3 regions of the Lysinibacillus sp. CNPSo 3705 genome follow, and region 3 is predicted to be linked to each of the others. Evidence: riboswitches for the same ligand, from Rfam matches in the RefSeq annotation. Region 3 holds a riboswitch; each other region holds the start of a gene.
The links. Region 3 has a riboswitch for cobalamin ahead of cobT (nicotinate-nucleotide--dimethylbenzimidazole phosphoribosyltransferase). Riboswitches for the same ligand answer to the same signal wherever they lie in the genome.
Positions count from the first base shown of each region.

Region 1: linked by a shared signal. The riboswitch ahead of PVA17_RS15845 (ABC transporter substrate-binding protein) and the one ahead of cobT (nicotinate-nucleotide--dimethylbenzimidazole phosphoribosyltransferase) in region 3 are both predicted to bind cobalamin.
Region 2: linked by a shared signal. The riboswitch ahead of PVA17_RS08415 (FecCD family ABC transporter permease) and the one ahead of cobT (nicotinate-nucleotide--dimethylbenzimidazole phosphoribosyltransferase) in region 3 are both predicted to bind cobalamin.

Region 1 is NZ_JAQZSD010000037.1:28,545-36,395, reverse strand. It holds gene PVA17_RS15855 (adenosylcobinamide amidohydrolase) at 1-1,373, opposite strand, end outside; gene PVA17_RS15850 (FecCD family ABC transporter permease) at 1,370-2,371, opposite strand; gene PVA17_RS15845 (ABC transporter substrate-binding protein) at 2,368-3,333, opposite strand; cobalamin riboswitch at 3,587-3,769, opposite strand; gene argS (arginine--tRNA ligase) at 4,628-6,295, opposite strand; gene PVA17_RS15835 (YwiB family protein) at 6,295-6,726, opposite strand; gene PVA17_RS15830 (threonine ammonia-lyase) at 6,932-7,851, shown strand, end outside.
Region 2 is NZ_JAQZSD010000014.1:64,103-71,953, reverse strand. It holds gene PVA17_RS08440 (nucleotidyltransferase) at 1-736, opposite strand, end outside; gene PVA17_RS08435 (hypothetical protein) at 1,165-1,293, opposite strand; gene PVA17_RS08430 (NAD(P)/FAD-dependent oxidoreductase) at 1,588-2,295, opposite strand; gene PVA17_RS08425 (ABC transporter substrate-binding protein) at 2,343-3,341, opposite strand; gene PVA17_RS08420 (ABC transporter ATP-binding protein) at 3,400-4,173, opposite strand; gene PVA17_RS08415 (FecCD family ABC transporter permease) at 4,174-5,163, opposite strand; cobalamin riboswitch at 5,355-5,538, opposite strand; gene PVA17_RS08410 (anti-sigma factor) at 6,218-6,895, opposite strand; gene PVA17_RS08405 (RNA polymerase sigma factor) at 6,885-7,382, opposite strand.
Region 3 is NZ_JAQZSD010000098.1:3,536-11,386, reverse strand. It holds gene PVA17_RS23215 (alpha/beta hydrolase family protein) at 1-1,062, shown strand, start outside; gene PVA17_RS23210 (MarR family winged helix-turn-helix transcriptional regulator) at 1,180-1,629, opposite strand; cobalamin riboswitch at 1,914-2,090, shown strand; gene cobT (nicotinate-nucleotide--dimethylbenzimidazole phosphoribosyltransferase) at 2,205-3,260, shown strand; gene PVA17_RS23200 (trimeric intracellular cation channel family protein) at 3,445-4,050, opposite strand; gene PVA17_RS23195 (methionine gamma-lyase family protein) at 4,496-5,746, shown strand; gene PVA17_RS23190 (MerR family transcriptional regulator) at 6,016-6,390, shown strand; gene glnA (type I glutamate--ammonia ligase) at 6,475-7,809, shown strand.

The DNA.
Region 1 (7,851 bases), on a different contig from region 3:
CCTCCATACAGCATTTCTTCCCCTTTTTGTGTAGCTGCAATTAATAAACTATCCGTAGCAGTACCTGTCGCAATTGTACCACTAAGTTCATCGCGAATATTTTCCGATTGCAATGCCTTTGTTTTTGCCTCGGTAGCCGTCATCATTGCTTGGAAAAACGCTTCTTCTGATAAACAACCATTAACAATAACCCACGTATTTATAGTACCAATATGTGGTTTATCTTGTCTTTCATGTGTACGAGACACATCAACTGCATTGCCTACTCCGGCCGTAACGGCAACTAGGACGCTGCCAAAGGAAGCTTTATATTCATTAATAGCTACAAGATTTGTTGGAACAGCTGTTAACATGACGACGGTACTTGTAGATGAAAAATGCTCCTTTAGTAGAAATTCAGCGACCTCTCTCTTTACATCATTAATGACATAATCTATTGGTACAGAGCGATTTAGTAGACAATCATACCAACCGATTCCTGGGTTATGGACAGCTGAGGACACTGTTTTTAACGGAAACTCCGATTGAAGTTTAATATAACGATCTGTAACAGTGAAATTTTCTTTTGTAATGACAGCACGTTGCTGATGTTCAACTGATGCTGGCATCATGGTAATTTGAGGCTTTGGAATTTCTGGATGTGCGTAAGTTGCAACTCGCGCTTGATAGACGTCTTCGATTTGCGAAGCGATTAATACTTCATGCGGCGCCCCCAATGCTCGCATCCGACCTTCCTCCATTAGCAATAATTCATCACAATAGAGGGAGGCTAAATTCATATCATGCAGTACCATAATAACGGTCAAACCACTTTCAATAGCTTCTTTTCGCACCATATCTAAAATTTGTCGTTGATGAGCAATATCTAGATGGTTCGTTGGTTCATCTAGCAGCAATATTTCAGCTGTTTGCGCAAGAGCTTGGGCTACAAAAACTCTTTGCTGCTCCCCGCCCGACAAAAATTCCATCGGTGTTTGTTCATAGCGTTTCACACCAGTTTGCATCATGGCATGTTGGACTGCTTGTTCATCGCGATCAGTCCAGCTTGAAAAGAAACCTGTTTGATGTGGATAACGCCCAAGTGATACTGCCTCCCGTACACTGTTAGAAAAAGCATTAGCATGTAATTGTGGTAGCACCGCCATTTTTTTTGCTAATGCACGAGCATTGTAAGAGCTGCTACTTTTGCCATCTACTAATATAGTGCCTGCAGTTGCTGGTAGTATACCACTTATTACTTTTAACAGTGTGGATTTCCCGCTACCATTCGGCCCTAAGATCCCTAGTATTTTGCCTTTTTCAACTGAAAAACTTATATCCTGGACGATAGGTACGTCTTCATAGCCGCCGGAAAGATGTTCAACAACAATCATGCCCGTACCCCCTTGCTTCTACGTTGCTTGTAAAAAATATAAGAAAAAACCGGTGCCCCAATAAATGCAGTAATGACACCAATCGGTAGCTCTCTTGGCATAATAATTGTTCGTGCTATTAAATCACAAATAATCAGCAAAGTTGCCCCATTTAAAAAGGATAATGGCAATAAGTGTCGGTGATCAGAGCCCCAAACCATTCTCGTCATATGAGGGACGACTAAACCAACAAAGCCAATCGTTCCAGAAACAGCTACCGCAGCTCCTGTCAACATGGATCCGCCCACTAAAATAATATATTTACTACGCTTAACATGAACACCTAGATGCTTCGCGCGTTCTTCACCATATAACAGCACATTTAACTCGCGTCTTTGTGTCCAAAGCATAATGGAGCCTATTATGACAAACGGGATAATCATCTGAACATAAGGCCAACCACGCATCGATACTGAGCCGAGCAGCCATCCGATAACTTGGCGAAGCTCTTCACCAGATAATGCAATCATTAAAGAAATCAAGGAACCTAAAAATGAACTAAATATAACTCCCGTTAAAATTAGAGTTTCCATTTTTAACGAGCGGTCTACTATTCTAGCAAAGCCCATAACAGCTACCATCGTTAATATGGCACCTATCATACTAAAGGTCGGCAATGTAAAATGACCTACAACAGGTATTGATATACTAAAAAAAATCGTCATAACTGCGCCAACTGATGCACCAGAGGAAACACCTAACGTATAAGGGTCAGCCAAAGGGTTTTTTAATAAGCCTTGAAAAGCGGCCCCTGCAATTGCAAGTGACGCCCCTACAAGCCCCGCAAGCAAAACTCGAGGTAATCGAATTTTCCATAAAATATTGGCGGCTGTTTCATCAGCCGCCTTATTCCACAATACTTCTAGCGGAATATGAACCGAGCCTATCGCCACGCCACACCAGATGCTAATAATTAGAAGCGTTATTGCTGTTACATAGGCTACAATTTTTTTACTCATTTAAACGCCTCAGGGTAGACGGCCTTCGCTAATTCCTCAAGACCATCTGCTAAACGAGGACCTTGACGACTTGTTATATTTTCATCCACTTGTACTATGGCGTTATTTTTCACGGCAGAGATTGTCTCAAAGCCTGCACGTTGTGGAATTTTCGTTAAAATATTAGGTACGTAATTATATGCCACAACAATGACATCTGGATTTTTTGCGATAATTTGTTCAGCATCAATTTTATACCAGCTATTTGAATCTGCTGCCACATTTTCGGCATGAATCATTTCTAGCATTTCATTCATAAATGTACCTTTACCCGCTGTATAAATTTCTGGCTCATCAGACGACTCTACAAAGACTTTTTTCGCCTCAACACCGTCAAGTTTTGTTTCAACTTCTTTAACTTTTGCCTTCATATTTGCAACAATTTTTTTAGCCTCTTCTAGTTTTCCTGTTGCACGACCAAGCTGTTCAATTGTTGTGTAAGTTTCATTAAAGTTTTTTGCATCCGCTACAACAAATACTTTTACACCTGCCGCCTCAAGCTGTTCAATAGCTCCTTTTGAATAACCCATACCCGACGCATGCGCAAAAACGATATCCGGCGTTAAAGCAATAATTTTTTCAATATTATAATCCATACCGCCAACCTTTTCTTTTTTAGTAACCTCTGGTGGATAGTCGTCATTATCTGTCACACCAACTATTTCATTATTTAAGCCAAGGCCAAATAAAATTTCTGTGTTACTCGGAATGAGTGAGACAATTTTTTCAGGAGGTGCCTCTAGCGTAATATCCTTGCCTGTAGCATCCTTTATCGTCATTGGGAATGTTGCTTGGTCTACTTTTGTTGTCCCTTGTTGCTCAGAAGATGACGGCTTGTCATTTGTCGCCTCTTTTGTATTACATGCAGCAAGTAAGCCAATAGCTAAAAATGCTGATAACCCTATTTTCCAAATTTTCTTCATGTGAATCCTCCTCAGTCTATTTGTGCATATAGTTGTTATTGTTTTTCTGATTTATCGATACGTTTTAGTTTTTGATACCTAACATTGTAGGGGTATATCAACATCGCGAACTTCTAACCAACATTCGCCCATGTTTTCAAATTTATCGACATTCATCTTCCAAAACAAATACCCCTCATCAAAAAATAATGAGGGGGTTAAATTTGCACAAAAATACATATACAAAATCCACCATCCTATCCTCGTAGGCTACAACGTGTTTTCCATAAAGGCAGGTCTCCTGGCTTGTGCTTCATACGCTTTTTCAAGCCTTCCCGAAATTTTCAGTGGCGCAGATTGAAAAAACTCACACATACAGTGGCGGGACCGCATCGGAATTACACCGATTTCCCTTTTCACTTTACTTAAGTAAAGAACCTTTATAATATTCAGTTGATTTTATTATACATGAAAATGAAAGAAGTCGCCTCCATTCGAGACGACTTCTAAACAATCCATTATGCCTTGGCATAATTGCGTCGGGATTGGCTTTGTGCTTAGGCCTGCGTGATGCAGGTCAGTTAGCCGTTATCGCATGGATGCGATGATTTTAGGCTAACATCCTATGTGAACTTCTTTCCAATTCCGTGACATTCGCCAATATAATGTTGGTCACTCAGTCATTGCCACAGGACGTAGCGTTCTTAGATTGAGTTCCTCTATTTCATCTGGTGTTGGACACCCGCTGAATCTGGTGGTTCTTTCCGTCACTTTGGCTGTCTCTTCCGTCGCTTCGACTATTCTTTCCGTCGCCTCGGCGGTTCCTTCCGTCGCTTCAGATTCTTTCCGTCGCTCTGGTGGTTCTTTCCGTCACTTCGGCTGTTTCTTCCATCGCTTCGACTATTCTTTCCGTCGTCCCGGCTGCTCCTTTCGTCGCTTCAGATTCTTTCTGTCGCTCTGGTGGTTCCTTCCGTCACTTGGGCTGTCTCTTCCGTCGCTTCGACTATTCTTTCCGTCGCCTCGGCGGTTCCTTCCGTCGCTTCGATTGCTCCTTCCATCGCTTCTGATTCTTTCCGTCACTTCGGCGGTTCTTTCCGTCGCTTCGACTGTTCCTTCCGTCGCCCTAGCTGCTCCCTCCGTCGCTTCATATTCTTTCTGTCACTTCGACTATTCTTTCCGTCGCTCCGGCTGCTCTTTCCGTCGCCCCGGAATCTTCCCCTCAACCCGGCCACTCTTTCCCTCGCCTCAACCGCTCTTGCTTCCTAAAACATAAAACCCCCGGCACATGATTGTGCCGGGGCTAGAAAGACGATTATTACATTTTTTCCGGTGCAGATACGCCGATTAAGCGTAATGCGTTGGCAATTGTTGTACGTACAGCAGTAATAAGGGCTAAACGAGCTTCTGTTAGCTCTTTATTTGAAGCATCTAATACTTTTTCAGCGTTATAGAAGCTGTGGAATGCAGCTGCTGTTTCTTGAATGTAGTTGGCGATACGGTGTGGTGTACGGTGCTTCGCAGCATCTGCTACCACTTTCGGGAAGTCGCCCACTTTTTTCAGTAAATCAATTTCTTTTTCTGCAGTTAACAGCGTTAAATGATCTGTTGTTGCAGCAAAGCCTTGCTCATTCGCTGAGCGTAAAATGGAAGAAATACGTGCATGCGCATATTGTGCATAATACACTGGATTTTCATTTGATTGAGATACAGCAAGATCAAGGTCAAAGTCCATGTGAGAATCACCCGCCGTTTTCACGAAGAAATAACGAACTGCATCTAAGCCAACCTCTTCTACAAGCTCACGCATTGTAACAGCGTTTCCTGTACGTTTAGACATTTTGAACTTCTCACCGTTTTTATAAAGTTGAACCATTTGGATGATTTCTACTTCAAGTGTATCACGGTCGTAGCCTAGCGCTTGAATAGCAGCCTTCATACGTGGGATATAGCCGTGGTGGTCAGCTCCCCAAATATTAATTAATTTATCGAAGCCACGTACAATTTTGTCCTCATGGTAGGCGATATCTGGAGTCAGGTATGTGAAAGAACCATCGTTTTTAATTAACACGCGATCTTTATCGTCACCAAATGTTGTTGAACGGAACCAAGTAGCACCGTCTTCTTCAAATACATGACCATTTGCTTTTAGTTTATCTAACGCTACTTCGATTTTGCCGTTTTCGTATAGTGAAGTTTCTGAATACCACACATTAAAGTTTACACGGAAGTTTGCAAGGTCTGTTTTTAACTTGTCTAATTCTAACGCTAAACCATGTTGACGGAAAAATGCAAAACGTTCTTCAGCAGATTTTGCTAAAATTGCATCGCCATGCTCGCCTGCTAGTTTACCAGCGATTTCAATAATATCTTGACCGTGGTAGCCGTCCTCTGGCATCTCAGCATCCATTCCTAAAGCTTGCTTATAACGCGCTTCTAGTGAATACGCTAAATTATTAATTTGGTTACCCGCGTCATTAATGTAGTATTCACGAGATACTTCGTAACCTGCCATATCTAGCACGTTACATAATGAATCCCCTACAGAAGCTCCACGTGCATGACCCAAATGTAGATCACCTGTTGGATTCGCAGATACGAATTCAATTTGAATTTTTTCTCCTGCGCCAGCATTAGAACGACCATAATCAGCACCTTGCTCAAGTACTGCTTTTACTACACCTGATAAGAAATCTTTACGCACAGTAATATTCATGAAGCCAGGACCAGCAATATCGATTTTCTCAATATCTGTGCCTGCTGTGTCAAGATTATCCAAAATAGCTTCTGCAATTGCACGAGGTGGTTTTTTTGCTAATTTCGTTAATTGCATAGCAATATTTGTTGCATAATCTCCGTTTGCTTTATCCTTTGGTGTTTCAAGGTGAATATTTAATTGTGTGCCAGCCTCGACTAAGCCAGCTTTTTCAACAGCCTGTGCAATCGCTGCTTTAATGGCTTGTTGTACTTGTTCTACTGCGTTCATCATTGTACCTCCGTAAATGTAATGTCTAATGTATAATTGCCAACGGATTGCCCACCCATTAGTAAATCGTACTGTACATGGAAATCTCCGCTTACTGCCTGCTTTGTAAATGTCATTTCTTTCGTGTCAATGACGAGTGGCATTGAACCGAAATCACTCTCATAATGACCCATTTGTTGTTCAATTATGTTAAGTGGTAATCGCATTTTTACTGCTCCATTACGCATAATTAATGCCTGTTCATTGCCTAGCTTCATAGTTGTGCGGATGGTTTTATCCTCCTGCACCTCTTCATATTTCAAATATATGCTTCCTGCTTTTTCAAGTAGCTGCCCTGTCAGCCACATTTCATAACTTTCAGACTCCCCATCAATCGGGTGAATCCTAGAAATGAGCTTAATGTTCACCTGCGATCTTGCTTCGTTCGCCATTATGGACGCTCCCTTTTATTGTTTTTACTATAACCTTTTTATTATAGGATGAATCCTCATATTTTTTCAAGATAGAAGTAAGTATTCTATCCGATGTTTGTTCAGAATTACTTACCATTTAAGTATTGACACAATTTCCCTGTAAATCTACAGTTATGTTATAAAGTTTGAATTTTCAATCTCTTTAACGAAATGAGGGTTGCTTATGTTAACACTTGAACAAATTCATGCTGCTAAACGAAGAATTTCTCCTTATATATTTGAAACACCTATTATTCGATTAAATGGGCTCGATCAGCTTTTAGGATGTCACGTCTACATAAAAGCCGAGAATTTGCAAAAAACAAACTCCTTTAAGCTTCGAGGGGCTCTCAATAAAATGCTTTCCATGCCACTAGAACAACTACAAAAAGGCGTAGTTGCTGCATCCTCTGGTAATCATGGTAAAGGTGTTGCCTATGCTGCCAAGCTATTAAATAGTAAGGCGACCATTGTTCTACCGGATTCAGCTCCGAGCGTTAAGGTTGATGGAATACTTGCCTTAGGTGCTGAAGTTGTACAGTGTAAGCTGGCAGAAAGACATGCACTAACAGAAAAACTTAGTCGTGATCATGGCTATTGCAACATACATCCTTATGATGATTACGATATTATAGCAGGACAAGGAACAGTAGGATTGGAAATTGTAGCACAGCTTCCTGAAGTCGATACTATTGTTGTTCCTATTGGCGGTGGTGGATTAATTAGTGGCGTTGCAACAGCTGTTAAATCCATGGCCCCTCATATCAACATAATTGGTGTGGAGCCTGCTGTTGTTTCGCGTTATACAAAAAGCTTAGAGGCAGGCGAAAGATTGCTTTTAGCGGAACACAAATCTTTGGCTGATGCTCTACTAACTTTACAGCCTGGAGAACGGAACTTTCCAATTGTTCAAGAGCTTGTCGATGAGATTGTAAGTGTAGATGAAGTAATGATTCAACGTGGGATGAAAACCTTACTCTCTGCGGGTAAAATTATTGCAGAGCCCTCCTCTTCTATCGGCATTGGCGCTGCCCTGCAAGGAATTTTACCTATTCGTAAAAATGAAAAAGTGTGCTTCCTTATTTCTGGAGGAAATGTCGGATT
Region 2 (7,851 bases), on a different contig from region 3:
TTGCATCTATTATGGGTGTTATGGCATATTCAAGTGCTTTTTTCATGTCGTTTTCCTTTTCAGGGAAATAGTCCGAAAATAATTTATAAGCAGGATATAAATCCCTTGTATATGTGTTTGCTTTAGTAATGACAAGCGCAAGTCCTGCTCTTACTAAAATTTTCATAATCCACTTGCAACAATCTTTCATATCCTCCATATCAGAATTATCTTGAAGATCATTACAGGCATTTTTAATTTGACCTTGTAAATGAATAAGGTGGTCATTTGCTAAAGCTTCGTCAGCTCTATATCTTGGTAATTGAGGTATCAAGTCTTCTCCAAACACACATATGCCATGGGTTTTGAGTATGAAACTAATGATTGAAAAAGATGACGTATTTAAAATATCTTCTACACAGTAGAAACTTAGTTCAATACCATCTACACAAGTATGTTTTTGATTTAATTGTTGTTCTACTTCTTTTAACCGCTTTACCTGTTGTTTATTAGGGTTTTGCTTTGTAACCGCTAGTGTGTCTAAGTCAGCTACGCCTTCAATACCTATCCCTTTTGGAATGGATCCTCTTATGTATACACTATGTAAGTCATCTTGAAGGTGAGTGGAATACGTTTTAACCACATCGTAGATCACAGGATGAAAAATTAGGTTGATTTTATCCCAGTCTGAATGGTTAATAATGTAGCCATCGCTATCAGTAATACATAAGCTTCCAATTTCTTTAATAGTAGTCATCTCATAGCTCCTTTTATAGTCACTTTGTCTACCTACTATGCTACGCCTCTCACTATAGGTTTTATCTTCTAACGATCAATAATGACTTTACATAGTCATTTTCTTTAATATCCATTGCGCATAAAAATAGGATAGCACGTTCACTATCGAACACGCTATCCTACTTTCATTTCGGAAGTACACATTAGGCTAAAATAACCTTCATATTATTTAATTCGTAATTTTTATCCTTATTATTAGTAAACTCCGTCTTCTAGCTAAAATACCCCTTATTTGGGATTTTTCACATTTAATTGGATGATTAGCAAAACGTGTGGTTGATTTCCGTTCCGACTGGGCGCTTTGTAGCTGTCGCTTCGCTTTCGCACAGAAAAAACATTTGTTGCTGTCGCTTCGCTTTCGCACAGAAAAAACATTTGTTGCTGACGCTATGCTTTCGCTACAGAAAACATTTGTTGCTGACGCTTTGCTTTCGCTACAGAAAACATTTGTTGCTGACGCTTCGCTTTCGCTACAGAAAACATTTGTTGCTGTCGCTTCGCTTTCGCACAGAGCAAAGCTTCCTGGGGGCGTCCGATGAGCCGCTTTTGGTGTTGCTGTCGCTACGCTTTCGCACAGTCAAAACATTTGCTGCCGCTACGCTTTCGCACAGACGAGGAGTCACCCAGTCGGAACGAAGGTCAACTATTTACATAGTAGAAGTTTTAACAAAAGTCATCCACCACTTTTGGTGATGAACCATTTAATAGAGCACCGAATTTAGACCATTTTTTAATCGTTAAAATTTTCCCAATACCTTTCCGTCGGCTAGCCGTTCTCAATCAACTTACGAATTGTTTGTATGTTGCTCATCATACTCTACTAGAATCCGCGGAACTATTTTCATAGCATTTTATCGTTTGCCAAAAGTCCGCATCTTTTGTTCTCTTGTAAAATTTATAAAATGGTTCTTTTTGGTAAGCACGTTCTTGATAGACTCTTATTATTTCCTGTAAAAGATTTTCGATATGCTGTACAGATACTTTTTTCATAAATAACTCCCCTGCCTGTGCATGTTTACCCATTGGAACAGCGCCTAAATATACATCGAAGCTATCTTTCTGATATACAAGCCCAATATCATCATAAACGGCATTATAGCAAGCTGATGCACAGCCATTCATATTAATGCAAATTCTGCTTGGTACTTCCAAGCCTTCCAGCTGCTGATACAGCTCCTCTGTAATCTGTGCTGCCTCCATTTTATCGCCATCACAAAAATCACAAGCCTTCATAGCTACAATCTGACCTTGCTTGGCAATATATAAGCCCACCTTTTCCAACTTCCTTTTGGCCGTCGTTAATTCTATTGTCGGTATAGATAGTAGTATACTGTAGGACGCAGAATATTTAATAGCACCCCTCGCTCCGACTACCTCTGCGATTGTTTGAAATTGTGCTGGTGTATAATGTTTGTTGATAATGCCAGGGCTCACAGCAAGACGCGTAAATTCACCTTCTCTGTTTAACTTAGCAAATGTTTTTTCAGGAATATTATGGCTAAAAGCATTTATAGTCATTTTTACCCTCCTATGAAAAAAGCTAGCACATGGCTAGCTCTTCTTCTTTATTGAAAGCTTTCTGGATAAAATCCTTGTGCCAAAATTCGAATTGCTTCAGCCGCACGAACACCCTCAGATGCTGCTGATAGTGGTAAAATAACGAAACGTCCGTTTACTACCGCTTCCGTTTCTTTTAGTGCCGGATCATTTTTTAGGAAATTCATTTTTTCTTCAGCAGTAGTTGAACCATAGTCAATTACAACGATAACTTCAGGGTTGCGCTCAACTACATCTTCTTTTGAAACGGTTGTCCAGCCAGACTCAACATCGCCGAATATATTTTTTCCACCTGCTACTGTCACAAGTTCATTCATGAAGTTTTGTGCAGCTGTGAAAACTTCTTTCTCACCACTATCAAATACAAGAATACGTAAATTACCCTCCTCTTGCGGAAGCTTCGTACGAATGTCCTCTACATCTTTTGTCATTTGCTTAATTAATTTTTCTCCACGCTCTTCCACATGGAATATCTTAGCGATATTGCGGATATCGTCGAAAATATCCTCTAACTTAGGATTTGTAATGCTTGAAGATGTATGTAAATAAGTGTGGATGCCAAGTGCTTCTAGTTCTACTGGTGTTCCGACACCTTTCTCACTAAACCCACTTTTCCAGCCTGCATATAAAAAATCTGCTCCTGCATCAATCACTTGTTCCTTTGTTGGGTATTGTTCAGCTAATACTGGAACTTTTTCATACGCTGCTTGTAACGGTGGATAAATCGCATCATCTAAATATGCTGTTCCGACCATTGAATCCTCTAAGCCTAACGCTAGCATAATCTCTGTCACATGCTGATTTAAGCTAATTGCCTTTTTTGGTGCTTCCGAATAGACTTGTGTCGTATCGTTATTGTCAATCGTTACTTCCGTTGCACCAGCTTTTGCTGGTTCTACTTGTTCGCTTTTCGATAATGATTCCTGTTTTTCCTCGCTAACACAAGCTGTTAACATACTTAGCATTGCGATCGCAAGAACAAGCCATACGCTTTTTAATGTCTTCATGTCTACTTCTCCTTTTTTCTAAATAATCTATAGAAAGAAATCTAAAACTCTTAACTAACTATAAAAATTGCTCAGATATATAAAAAATATGCGGCTTTTTTGTGACAGGATGTACACTAACTTCCGCATGTACACCAAACACCTTTTGTAGCAATGAGGGTGTTAATACATCAAACGGAGTTCCATATGCCGCAATTTCTCCGTCCTTTAAAACATAAATTTTATCGCAATAAGTTGCTGCAATATTTAAATCATGCAAGGCTGCAATGACCGTAATCGGCAAGCCCCGTACTAAATCCATGAGCTGGAGTTGATGCTGAATATCTAAATGATTCGTTGGCTCATCTAATACCATAACCTTAGCCTGTTGCGCCAATGCCCTTGCCACAACGACCCGTTTTTTCTCACCACCAGATAAGGAACTAAAAGTACGTTCACTTAAATGCAGTACCCCTGCTTGCTGCATCGATTCCTCAACAATAGCTAGGTCTTCTTTTGTATCTACTTCCAAAAGCCTTTTATGCGGTGTACGTCCCATTGCCACAAGATCTTTAACAGTGAACTCAAATAGTACTGGTGTTTCCTGCCCTACGACGGCAAGTTGCTTTGCTACCACCTTTGAAGATTGCTTGTAAATATTTTCATTAAATAAAAATACTTCTCCCTCTTGGGGTTGTAGCATACGGTACATATTTTTTAAAAGGGTCGATTTCCCACTGCCATTAGGGCCAATTATGCCCACAAACTCGCGTTCTTGAATATGTACAGAAACATTGTTTAATATTTTCACCTGCTGCACGGCAAAAGTAACGTTTTTTGCAACGTATACCATTTAATTCTCCTCCCCGAAAGAATACATTTGCTTACGCAACATCCATATAAAGAATGGGCATCCGCATAAAGCCGTTATAATTCCAATCGGCATTTCCTCAGGTGCAATCACAATGCGCGCAGCTGCATCAGCCCATATTAAAAATATCGCACCAATTAATGCACTAACTGGCAGTACAAACTTATAATTTGAGCCGACAATCATACGTACGATATGTGGAATAATCAGGCCAATAAAGCCAATTGCACCACTTACAGCAACAAGGACACCTGTTAATAGGGAAATTACTAAAATTAGTAGCAATCGAAATTTCTCTAAATTAACCCCTAGCGTAACAGCAGATTCTTCGCCAAGTAAAAGTAAATTCAAATGGCGTGCATGTAGACGTAAAATTATGTAGACGATCGTTAAAACTACGAACGGAATCATTATATTCACCCATTTCGCTCCGGCCAAACTTCCCATCATCCAATAGATCACTGCCTTTATGCCCCCCTCTTCCTTCGTCATCATCAGCATAAAATTCGTCATTGCTGACAAAACTAGTGACACGGCAATTCCGGCTAATAATAATCGAACAACTGAAATTCGTCCCCCAACTCGTGCTAAGAAAAACACAATCAGTACTGCAATTGTCGCACCTATAAAAGCAGCAAATGATAGCGCATACATACCTAAAAATGAAAAAGTGCCAAGTAAAATAACAGATGTAGCCCCGACAGATGCACCGGAAGATACCCCCAAAATATAGGGGTCCGCGATTGAATTACGAACTAAAGCTTGAATAGCAGCACCCGAAATAGCAAGCCCCGCTCCGACTATTATGGCAAGTACTACGCGGGGAGTACGAATTTGCCATATGATGATTTCCTGTGAACGGCTCCAATCCAATGTAATGCCAAGTGGGTTGAACGGGATATGCGATAAAATAATGCGCCATACAATACTAGGTGTAATAGACACAGAGCCTACCATGATCGCTAACGTCATAGATATTAGAACGACACCCGTTAATACGACTAAAAGTAAGTTAATTTTTCTTGTTGTTGGATTCTTCAAAACGCTCTCCTCTCTTAAAGCAAAGGGCATAAAAAAAATCCCCTTATCTACAAGAGGATGTCATAGTTAAATAAAGGGCGTCGATTCCCAGTCACTACAACCATCCTCGTGGTTCTATGTAAGTTTGTTGACTTTTATTGGCAGGTCTCCTGGCTTAGGTTCATCATCTATACGCCTTCCCATAGCTCGCTACAGTGACATATTGTATAGACTCTCCATTACAGTTGCGGGACAGCACCGGATTTGCACCGATTTCCCTTTTAAGCAAACGAACAAGTCATTCGCACCAACAAAATAATATTTTATTAAGTTATAAGAGGAACAATATCAGAATATTTTCCAGATAGCAATTATATTATTTATTACGATCAAGTAAAAGTGGTGATAAACGAGCTATTAATAGCTATAAAACAGAACTATTGAACATTAATTATTATTAGAAAAATAAATAAATTTAGATAGTGATTTATCTTACCTTACAAATTCCTCACAGTACACTATGAGGAATCGCCTTCTTCTCTATATTTAATATTAGTGTGGATAATCTTAATTTAACAAAATAAAATTTTTTGGTTATCTATTTTAATAAATATGTTGAAAAAACTCAGTTGGCACTTGGTTTAATCGCCAATCTAACTGTGAAAACTGATGGATTCTAAAAACGTTGCTTTTTGTAGTCGTCTAATAAAAGCGTGTCACTAATGGTACGTAGACTTTCGGTTTCATTCAGCTACGCAAACAATAATAATTTTCAAAAATGAAGCGATATGAAGCTTCTTTGTAAACTAATTTCTCCATTTGTGTAAAGAATCGGTGAAAACCATTGTTCAAATGATGTTTTTAAACTTATCCATTTTCTATGTCCTTTATTTTGGATTCGGATGGTTGACTACCTCCCAAACCATGATAAAGACTTTTTTATGCACGGATGATATCGCAGAAAATTAAGTTTTTAACAATATATTTGAATTATTTTAATTCGACGCTAGTGATTTAAATTATATAAATCTTTTAATCTTATTTCCTCTGTATTATTTTTAAATTGAATTTTTATCTTGTCCTCATCGGATAATTCTTTTTCTTCACCATTGTTGAGTAATAGAGTATTTTCATCTAAGAAGGTATATGTGATGTTAACACCGTCCCTGTGGGATTTCGCTAATTCAGAGAAAAAATTCCATTTCTTATCAGCTAGAATATTCCAACTCTCATAAATAATAATTTCATCTTTATATTTATTATTTCTAGAATCCTCCATAGCTAAAAGATAACGATTGTTACTTTTGGTTTGGAATGTCAAAGTAACTGTTGTTCCATGTCGTTGAATGTTTTTTTGCACATTATTCTCATCTGCTATCCACATATGGACAAAAAGAAAATAATAACTCACAGATATAATGAGAAAGAAAGCTAGTAATGATCCTGCGACCACGAAAATTTTTCTCCTATTTTTGAAACGCACTTTTTTTAAATAATCAATACTCTCCTTTCCCTTATTAATTTCACGGGTATTTTCTACCAAAAAACCTTCTTGCATTTCCATTACATATTTTTTGCATTCTTCACATTCGCTCATATGTTTTTTCATCTGTCTAGTAGTTTCTTCACTAGTCAATTTTTCTATATAACTGGGTACTAAATCTTTAAAAATATCATGGTTCATATTTTATTACACCCTCTCTTAATTCTTTTTTTGCACGATAATATGTAACTCTTGCCCAATTATCAGTTTCTCCAACAATAGAACCAATCTCCTTAAAAGAAAGATTACCTAATAACCTTAAGTAAAGTATTTCACGCTTTTTATCACTCAGTTGATGAGCTTGCTTGAAAAAATTAACTTTATCTTCTTTTCTAAAATATTCTTCTTCTAAGTTGGAGGTTAATGGTTTCATATCACTTAATGACTCTAATAATTGCTTTCTTTTTTTATCATGATTCAGTTCCTGTAGCCAAACATTTTTTGCAATAGAACATAGCCATGTAGAAAATTTCACTGTTCCATTATCATAAAATTTGTTTATAGACTTAATCGCTTGATAGAACGTCTCCTGCGTTAACTCTTCAGCAATTTGATGATTATTAGTTAGTGCCAATAAATATCTAAAAACGAAATCTCCGTATTCTTGAAATATATTATCTTTATTCACAGTTTACCTCCTTTCATTAGTATGAAAAATATATGACTTCAAATAGCTTGAAAAACTCCAAATAGCGGTCGTTTGGTTGATAAATATAAGATATCACTTTATCTTTAATTTCATTTTAATAATTTTTTCCAACTATAAGTCAAGCTACTTAAAAAGTTAATCATTCATATATCCAAAATTTTATTAATTCGTTACAGTTTTTTTAAAAAAAATTATTTCTCTTCTATCTTTATTATGTCCACTTGATTATTTCCTAAGAATAATATTTGTTCAGATTAATTTCATTAGGTTAAAATAACCTTCATTTCGTAGAAAACTATTTTTTAAAAAAGTCAATTCTTAATTTAATCCTTATTTTTCAAATTCCACCTTTTAACTAAAATATTCGTTGTTTGGATATTTTTCATATGTTAATTGAGCATATTTAGACCCTTTTTTACTTGTTAAGCCTTTTACCAATACCGTTCCA
Region 3 (7,851 bases):
GAACAAAAAGCTCATGAATTAATGATACAAATATGGTATCCGGTAGAGGTAAAAGATGGTGCACAGGATAGTCATTATGAATCCTTTCCTTACGAAGAATGGTCGGGGACGATGGAATTCATTTTTTCTGTTCCACGTTTTTTATTTGAGTATTTGAAGTATGGACAAACTAACAGCATAAAAGATATAGCAGTATCCAATCAAGAAGATAAATATCCGGTTCTATTATTTTCTCACGGCTTTGGCAGTACTAGAATGCAAAGTTACTCCCAAATGGAGGAATTAGCAAGTCATGGATACTTTGGTGTCAGCGTTGACCATATAAATGATGCAGCCTATACGAAGTTCCCAGATGGTCGGGAAATCTTGAACCAAACAGACGCATATTCTTATTCATTTAATATTGAAGACGAAAAAGATGTTAAAACACGATCAAAAGATATGAGCTATGCGCTAGATCAATTATCAATGATAAATGATAAGGATCCTCGGGGTTTATTTACTGGAAAGATGGACATGGACAGAATCGGCATATTTGGTCATTCATATGGAGGTTCGACAGCTGCTCAAGCATTGTTGGATGATAGTCGGATTTCTGCAGGAATCAACATAGATGGACCTTTACATGAACCGGTGGCCAGCTCAGGTTTTGAACAACCTTTTATGTTTATTTTAAATGAAGACTATCTCTATATATCCGATGAAGAAATTCAATATACGAATATCACCTCGGAGGAATTTCAAAAGTATCATAATAAAATTACAGAGCTTGCTGATTTTCACTATAAAGAGGGAATAAAGGGAGACACTTTTATGCTTACTTTTATCGCAGGAGATCATTATACGTTTACAGATTTCCCCTTCCTATCTCCTTTATTGTCATGGAATATTGACGTAAATCAATTTCATCAAGTAATGAATCGCTATATATTGGCTTTCTTTGATCACTATGTGAAAGGTGCAGATCCTGATGTATTGCTTAATAAAGAGAAAAAGGAAGATAAGTTTTACTATTATAAAACTAATATAAAAAGTGATTTAACGGATGAGAATAATAAATAGTTAAGTTTGGTTAACTAAACAGTTGTATCTCCTTAGTTTAGGACATCCAAAAAGAAAAACTCCTTTTGGTAGGTGAGAGGCGATTGCTTGTCCACCTACTATAAAGGAGATTATATTTTAACGCTCATTGTCTTTTTTAGACTCGACAATCTTACTTAATGTATCAAGAACATTTTTTAACTCTTTTAAGCTTACTTTCGAATAATATTTTTCTACAAGAATGTCGTCAATTTTTTTTAGAAGCTGATGAAACTCTTTGCCCTTTTCCCCAAGATAAATAAAGGTCTCTCTACGGTTGATTGAATTCTCTTGACGATATATCATTTTCATTTCTTCGAGCTTTGAAATTACTTGGCTAACTGCACTTTTGGAAATATCAAAATGATTTGCGATATCTTTCGCAATGACCGGCTCATGGTGAATGATATAAGACATAATAATTTCTTGTTGAGGCGTTAAGTGAAAGTTCGCTAGTTCCTCAACCTCTTTGGTTTCTTGTAAAACTAACAACTTGAATTGTTCGAATTTTTGATTAATTTTGTCTGTAATTATTAAATAGTCATGCACAGATGTATCATCCCTAATTCATTTTAAAGGTTTTGGTTAAGTTAATATTACTTAACTATTATATATTTGTCAATTATTAAAGATTTTCGAGAGATATGAAAAAAAGTTGTTTAAATAAAACCTTACACAATAGATCGATTACGTGAATATGAGATATAATATTCGCTTTCTTGTCCCGGCTGATTCTTGAGTCACTTGGAAAGTCAGACTAAGAAAAGTTGGCAAGAAATATGCGATTCCACTAATATATTGACACAAAAACTACTTTGACGTAGATTTAAAGTAATTGCATAAAAGCATTAGGTGCCCATTGCGGGAGAATAGGGAATAAAGTGAAAAGCTTTAGCGGTCCCACCACTGTAAAAGGGAGTTTCATAGAGAATGCCACTAGCATCGTTCTGGGAAGGTTCTATGAAATGTTGAAATTGAGCCAGGAGACCTGCCTATCTGCTTCGGTTATATAGACGATGGAAAAGTCTGTAGTTTATTTGTTATGGAATAAACTACAGGCTTTTTATTTTTTCTCTAAATCATTCTTCAAGTTACAAGGGCAAAAAAGGAAGGGGAAATTTTCAATGCAATTATTACAACAGACGATTCACAACATTCAAAGTGCTGACTACAAAATGATGGAGAAGGCACGGGAACGCATAGATGCACTTTGCAAGCCACCTAGAAGCTTGGGGAAACTGGAGGCCCTTGCTGTGCAGCTATCCGGAATTACAGGCGAACTATTTCCTGCGATTGATAATAAAGCAATTATTGTCTGTGCAGCAGATCATGGTGTTTGTGATGAAGGGGTAACATCTAATCCACAAAATGTGACAGTCTTTCAAACATTAAATTTTCCTAGAGGCGGAACTGGTGTCTGTGCTATCGCAAAAATCACAGATGCAAAAATTGTTACAGTTGACGTTGGCGTAAAAGAAGATATTCCTCTTGATGCTGGTGTTATCGTAAAAAAAATTAAATATGGCACGGACAATATGGCAAAGGGCCCTGCTATGTCAAGGGAAGAAGCCATTCAATCTGTTGAAGTAGGAATTGAAGTAGCTACGGAAGAAATAAAAAATGGGATAAATGTACTCGGGACAGGTGAAATGGGTATTGGTAATACAACACCGAGTGCTGCCATATTATCGGTTCTTTGTGAATGTCATCCGAATGAAGTGACAGGCTTTGGTGCAGGTGTTGGACCAGGGGGGATAGCGCATAAAGTACAAGTCATTTATGATGCTATTGCATTAAATGAACCAAATCGTGATGATGCTATAGATATTCTTGCAAAAGTTGGTGGATTAGAAATAGGTGCTATGGCTGGGGTGATACTTGCTGCCGCTGCACATCGTAAACCTGTTGTTATTGATGGTTTCATTTCTACCATCGCTGCCCTTATCGCTTATGAACTTGAACCTAACGTAAAAGACTATATCATTCCTTCGCATGCCTCTGAAGAACCAGGTGCAAAAATTGCCGCTGACATGCTAGGAGTTGAACCGATGTTACAGATGAATATGCGATTGGGGGAGGGCTCTGGTGCAGCTTTAGCCTTTCCCATTTTGGACGCAGCGTGCTCTATGATGAAAAATATGGCTACTTTAGAAGAAGCAATGTTGCTGTTGAAAAAGTAACTTTATTACGCGGATCACGGTGTGTGATAAACGAAGTCGTGGATAGAACAGCCAAAGTGATGGATAGAACCGTCAAAATCGTGGATAGAGCAGCCGAAGTCGTGGATAGAACCGCTAAGAAAAAATGAATTTAAAAATTCAAGCCCAAATCTCAGATTTGGGCTTTTATTATGCAACAGTATAACTATGCTCGATTCAACTTCCGTAACGGTAAACGCCATTTCTTCATATATGAAAGTATTCTTAGTACTGTGATCACACCAAATAATACATATAAAAAGATATCCCCTGAAAATAGTTGAAGTCCTATGATAAGCCCGGCTAATGCTGCCCAAACACCATAGATTTCTTCGCGGAGGACTAATGGTTGTCGTCTAGCTAATAAATCGCGAATAATTCCACCACCTGACCCTGTTAAGACAGCAGCTACAATAACTGCACTGATAGGCATGTCGAGCTTCACAGCATAAAGGGCACCTTGAATCGCAAATGCCGATAATCCAATAGCATCAGTGACATTACCCCAACGATGCCAATGCTGAATGAGTCGATGTGGAAATAAAAAAAAGAGCGTAATAGCTGCAATGGCAATTTGGAACATTCTATCCTGCCCCCACAGTGTTGTTACAGGTAAACCTATAAGTAAGTTTCGTATAGCTCCACCACCAAAAGCAGTTACGATACCGAGTATATATACACCGAATAAATCGTATTCTTCCTCCATTGCAATTATTGCCCCGGAAATTGCGAAGGCAATTGTGCCAATGATACTAAAAACCTCCCAAGCCAACCCTTTCACCCCTTATGTGAATAAATCATTTTATGTTGTTGTAGATTAGTTACTGTATCTACAAGTTTTCGCAAAAAAAGCATCGACTTATGATTTGGAATTATCAGATACTAAATATTTTATTATAGCAGAATTAAAACTTTAAGTTCGTAATTCAACTTCTTTTCAGCAAATGTTTTGTGTAACGTAAGTGAAACGGCAGTTACAGAAATATCCCAGCACTATAGGTGGATGAGATAAATGCGGATTTAAGTTACTTCAAGGTATCCAAGCACCCTGTGCCTGTCGCAAAAGCATCGCTAAAAAGAAATGAAAGCCTTCGTTGGATGTCACGCAATTATGCCGAGTCCTGATCTTAGTGCCTAATGAAATTAGCAAGCTTTGCAGGCAAGCTCACAAATTGTTAAGATAAGATTTGAACAAATGTGAAATGGAGAAGAACAGTATGACTTTTACAACCAATTTATCAGAAGAAACACTAGCATTAGCTGCTAAAATAGAAGAAAAGGTACGCCCTTTTCATGCAAAGGTAGAAGACATGGCGTTCTTCAATCAACAAAAAGTGCTTGCCGCGTTCCGAAAGCATCAAGTAAGTGACTATCATCTGCACCCGTCTAATGGTTATGGCTATGATGATGAGGGGCGTGACAATCTAGAACGAGTTTATGCAGAGGTCTTTGGAGCGGAGGCTGCCATTGTACGTCCGCAAATTATTTCTGGTACACATGCAATTACACTTAGCTTATTCGGAGTACTACGTCCGGGTGATGAATTACTTTATATTTCGGGTCAGCCTTATGATACATTGCAATCAATAGTGGATGGTGGCGATAAAGATACTGGCTCGTTAAAAGATTATAAAATCGGTTATAGCCATGTGGATTTAATCGATAATCAAGCGATCGATTGGGAAGGTGTTGCAGCTGCAATTACACCAAACACAAAAATGATTGCTATCCAACGTTCGAAGGGCTATGCAACACGCCCATCCTTTACCATTTCGCAAATTACAGACATGTGTGCAAAAATCCGTGAATTAGCACCGGATGCAGTTATTTTCGTTGATAATTGCTACGGTGAATTTGTTGAGGCACAGGAACCGACAGAGGTTGGGGCTGATTTAATAGCAGGCTCACTCATTAAAAATCCTGGCGGTGGCTTAGCGAAAATTGGTGGTTACATTGCTGGCCGTGCAGATTTAGTAGAAAAATGTGCTTATCGTATGACATCACCAGGTATAGGTGCTGAAGCAGGAGCAACATTAAATACGCTTGGTGATTTCTATCAAGGATTTTTCCTTGCACCACATGTTGTATCTCAAGCTTTAAAAGGTGCGATTTTCACGGCTGCTATGCTAGGAGAAATTGGTATGATTACATCACCCAGCTATGATGCTAATCGTACAGATTTAATTCAATCGGTTTCTTTCCAAACTGCAGAACAAATGATTGCCTTTTGCCGTGAAATTCAAGCGAATTCACCAGTTAATGCGCACTATGCACCTGAGCCCGCTTATATGCCTGGCTATGAGGATGATGTCATCATGGCAGCTGGAACATTCATTCAAGGTTCTAGTATTGAGCTTACAGCAGACGGTCCTATTCGTCCGCCATTTACAGCATTTATTCAAGGTGGGTTAACATACGAACACGTAAAATTTGCAATTTGTAGTGCTGTTCAAAAAATCCAAAAATAGGTAAATAAAAAACTATTCAAAATTTCTATTTTGAATAGTTTTTTATTTATAGATGAAAAGACGTAGAAATGTATTAAGACATCGGGCGCCCCGGGGGAAGCACCAAGTCGGAACGGAAATCAATCTCCACGTTAGGATAATAATCTTCATTTTTTATAATTATTGTCATTTCGAAAAAAATATTTTAACACATGTCAGGAAACCTTACATGAGTGGTTGACAGTGTAATTTTTTCGTTATATTATTAGCAGGTATTGGAGGGGACTTAAATGAGTCGTGAAATTAGACGAACTATGCCGTTATTATCTATGAATATCGTAATGCAATTGACCGAGCTGTCGGCACGTCAGATTCGTTATTATGAAGAACACCATTTAATTGAGCCGCACCGAACAGAAGGTAACCGTCGAATGTTTTCATTAAATGACGTCGATGTATTGCTAGAAATAAAAGATTACTTGGAACAGGGTATGAACATGGCAAAAATTAAAAAGCTGTTCGCTAAAAAGAATGAACCTGTTTCAACAGATGAACAAAATTTAAGTGACTCAGAATTGCGTCGCATCATGCGTGAGGAAATGCTTCAAGCGCAGCGCATGCAAAAATCATCCATCCGTCGTGGGGATTTATCTCGATTCTATTAATAAAAAGCAACATCGTTAATTACTTTATTAATAGGGTAGGGTAATGATAAAAAAGCTAGACATTTTATAGGAGTGTGGAAAACTGTGGGTAAATACACAAAAGAGGACATTAAACGTCTAATCGAAGAAAAAAACGTAAGCTTTATTCGTCTACAATTTACAGATATTCTTGGCACAATCAAAAATGTTGAGATTCCTGTAAGCCAATTAGACAAAGCTCTAGAAAACAAAATGATGTTTGATGGCTCATCTATTGAAGGCTTCGTACGTATCGAAGAATCAGATATGTATTTATATCCTGATTTGGATACTTTCGTAGTGTTCCCTTGGACTTCTGAAAAAGGGAAAGTAGCACGTTTCATCTGTGATGTATTCACTGCTAAAGGCGAGCCGTTTGCTGGTGACCCACGAAACAACTTAAAACGTATCCTTAAGAAAATGGAAGACATGGGCTTCACAAGCTTCAATTTAGGGCCTGAGCCAGAATTCTTCTTATTTAAATTAGATGCAAAAGGTGAACCGACACTAGAAGTAAATGACCACGGTGGTTACTTCGACTTAGCACCAACTGATCTTGGCGAAAACTGCCGTCGTGATATCGTATTAGAGCTAGAAGAAATGGGCTTCGAAATTGAAGCATCTCACCATGAGGTAGCTCCAGGACAACATGAAATTGACTTTAAATATGCAGATGCAATTACAGCTTGTGACAATATCCAAACGTTTAAATTAGTTGTTAAAACAATTGCTCGTAAACACGGTTTACATGCTACATTTATGCCAAAACCATTATTCGGTGAAGCAGGCTCTGGTATGCACTTCAACGTTTCATTATTTAAAGGCAAAGAGAATGCATTCTACGATGAATCTACTGAACTAGGTCTTTCTGAAACGGCGATGCAATTCATGGCAGGTGTCCTTGCTCACGTTCAAGGCTTCACAGCAGTGACAAACCCTACAGTTAACTCTTATAAACGTCTTGTACCGGGTTATGAAGCGCCATGTTACGTAGCATGGTCAGCTCAAAATCGTTCACCACTTATCCGTATCCCATCAGCACGCGGTCTTTCAACTCGTGTAGAAGTGCGTTCTGTGGACCCATCTGCTAATCCATATTTAGCGATGGCTGTTATTTTAGAAGCTGGTCTTGAAGGTATTCGCCGTAGCTTAACACCTCCAGCAGCTATTAACCGTAACATTTACGTGATGTCTGATGAAGAGCGTAAAGCGAATGGTATCGCAAACTTACCAGCAGCACTGGACGATGCTTTAGTATTACTTGCTCAAGATGAAGTAGCGCAAGCAGCTTTAGGTGAGCATATCTATGCAAACTTTAAAGAGGCAAAAGAAATCGAGTTTGACATGTATCGTACAACCGTACACCAATGGGAACGCGATCAATATTTAAAAATGTACTAAAAATAGTAACCGAGTACCTAGTAAAGGTGCTCGGTTTTTCTT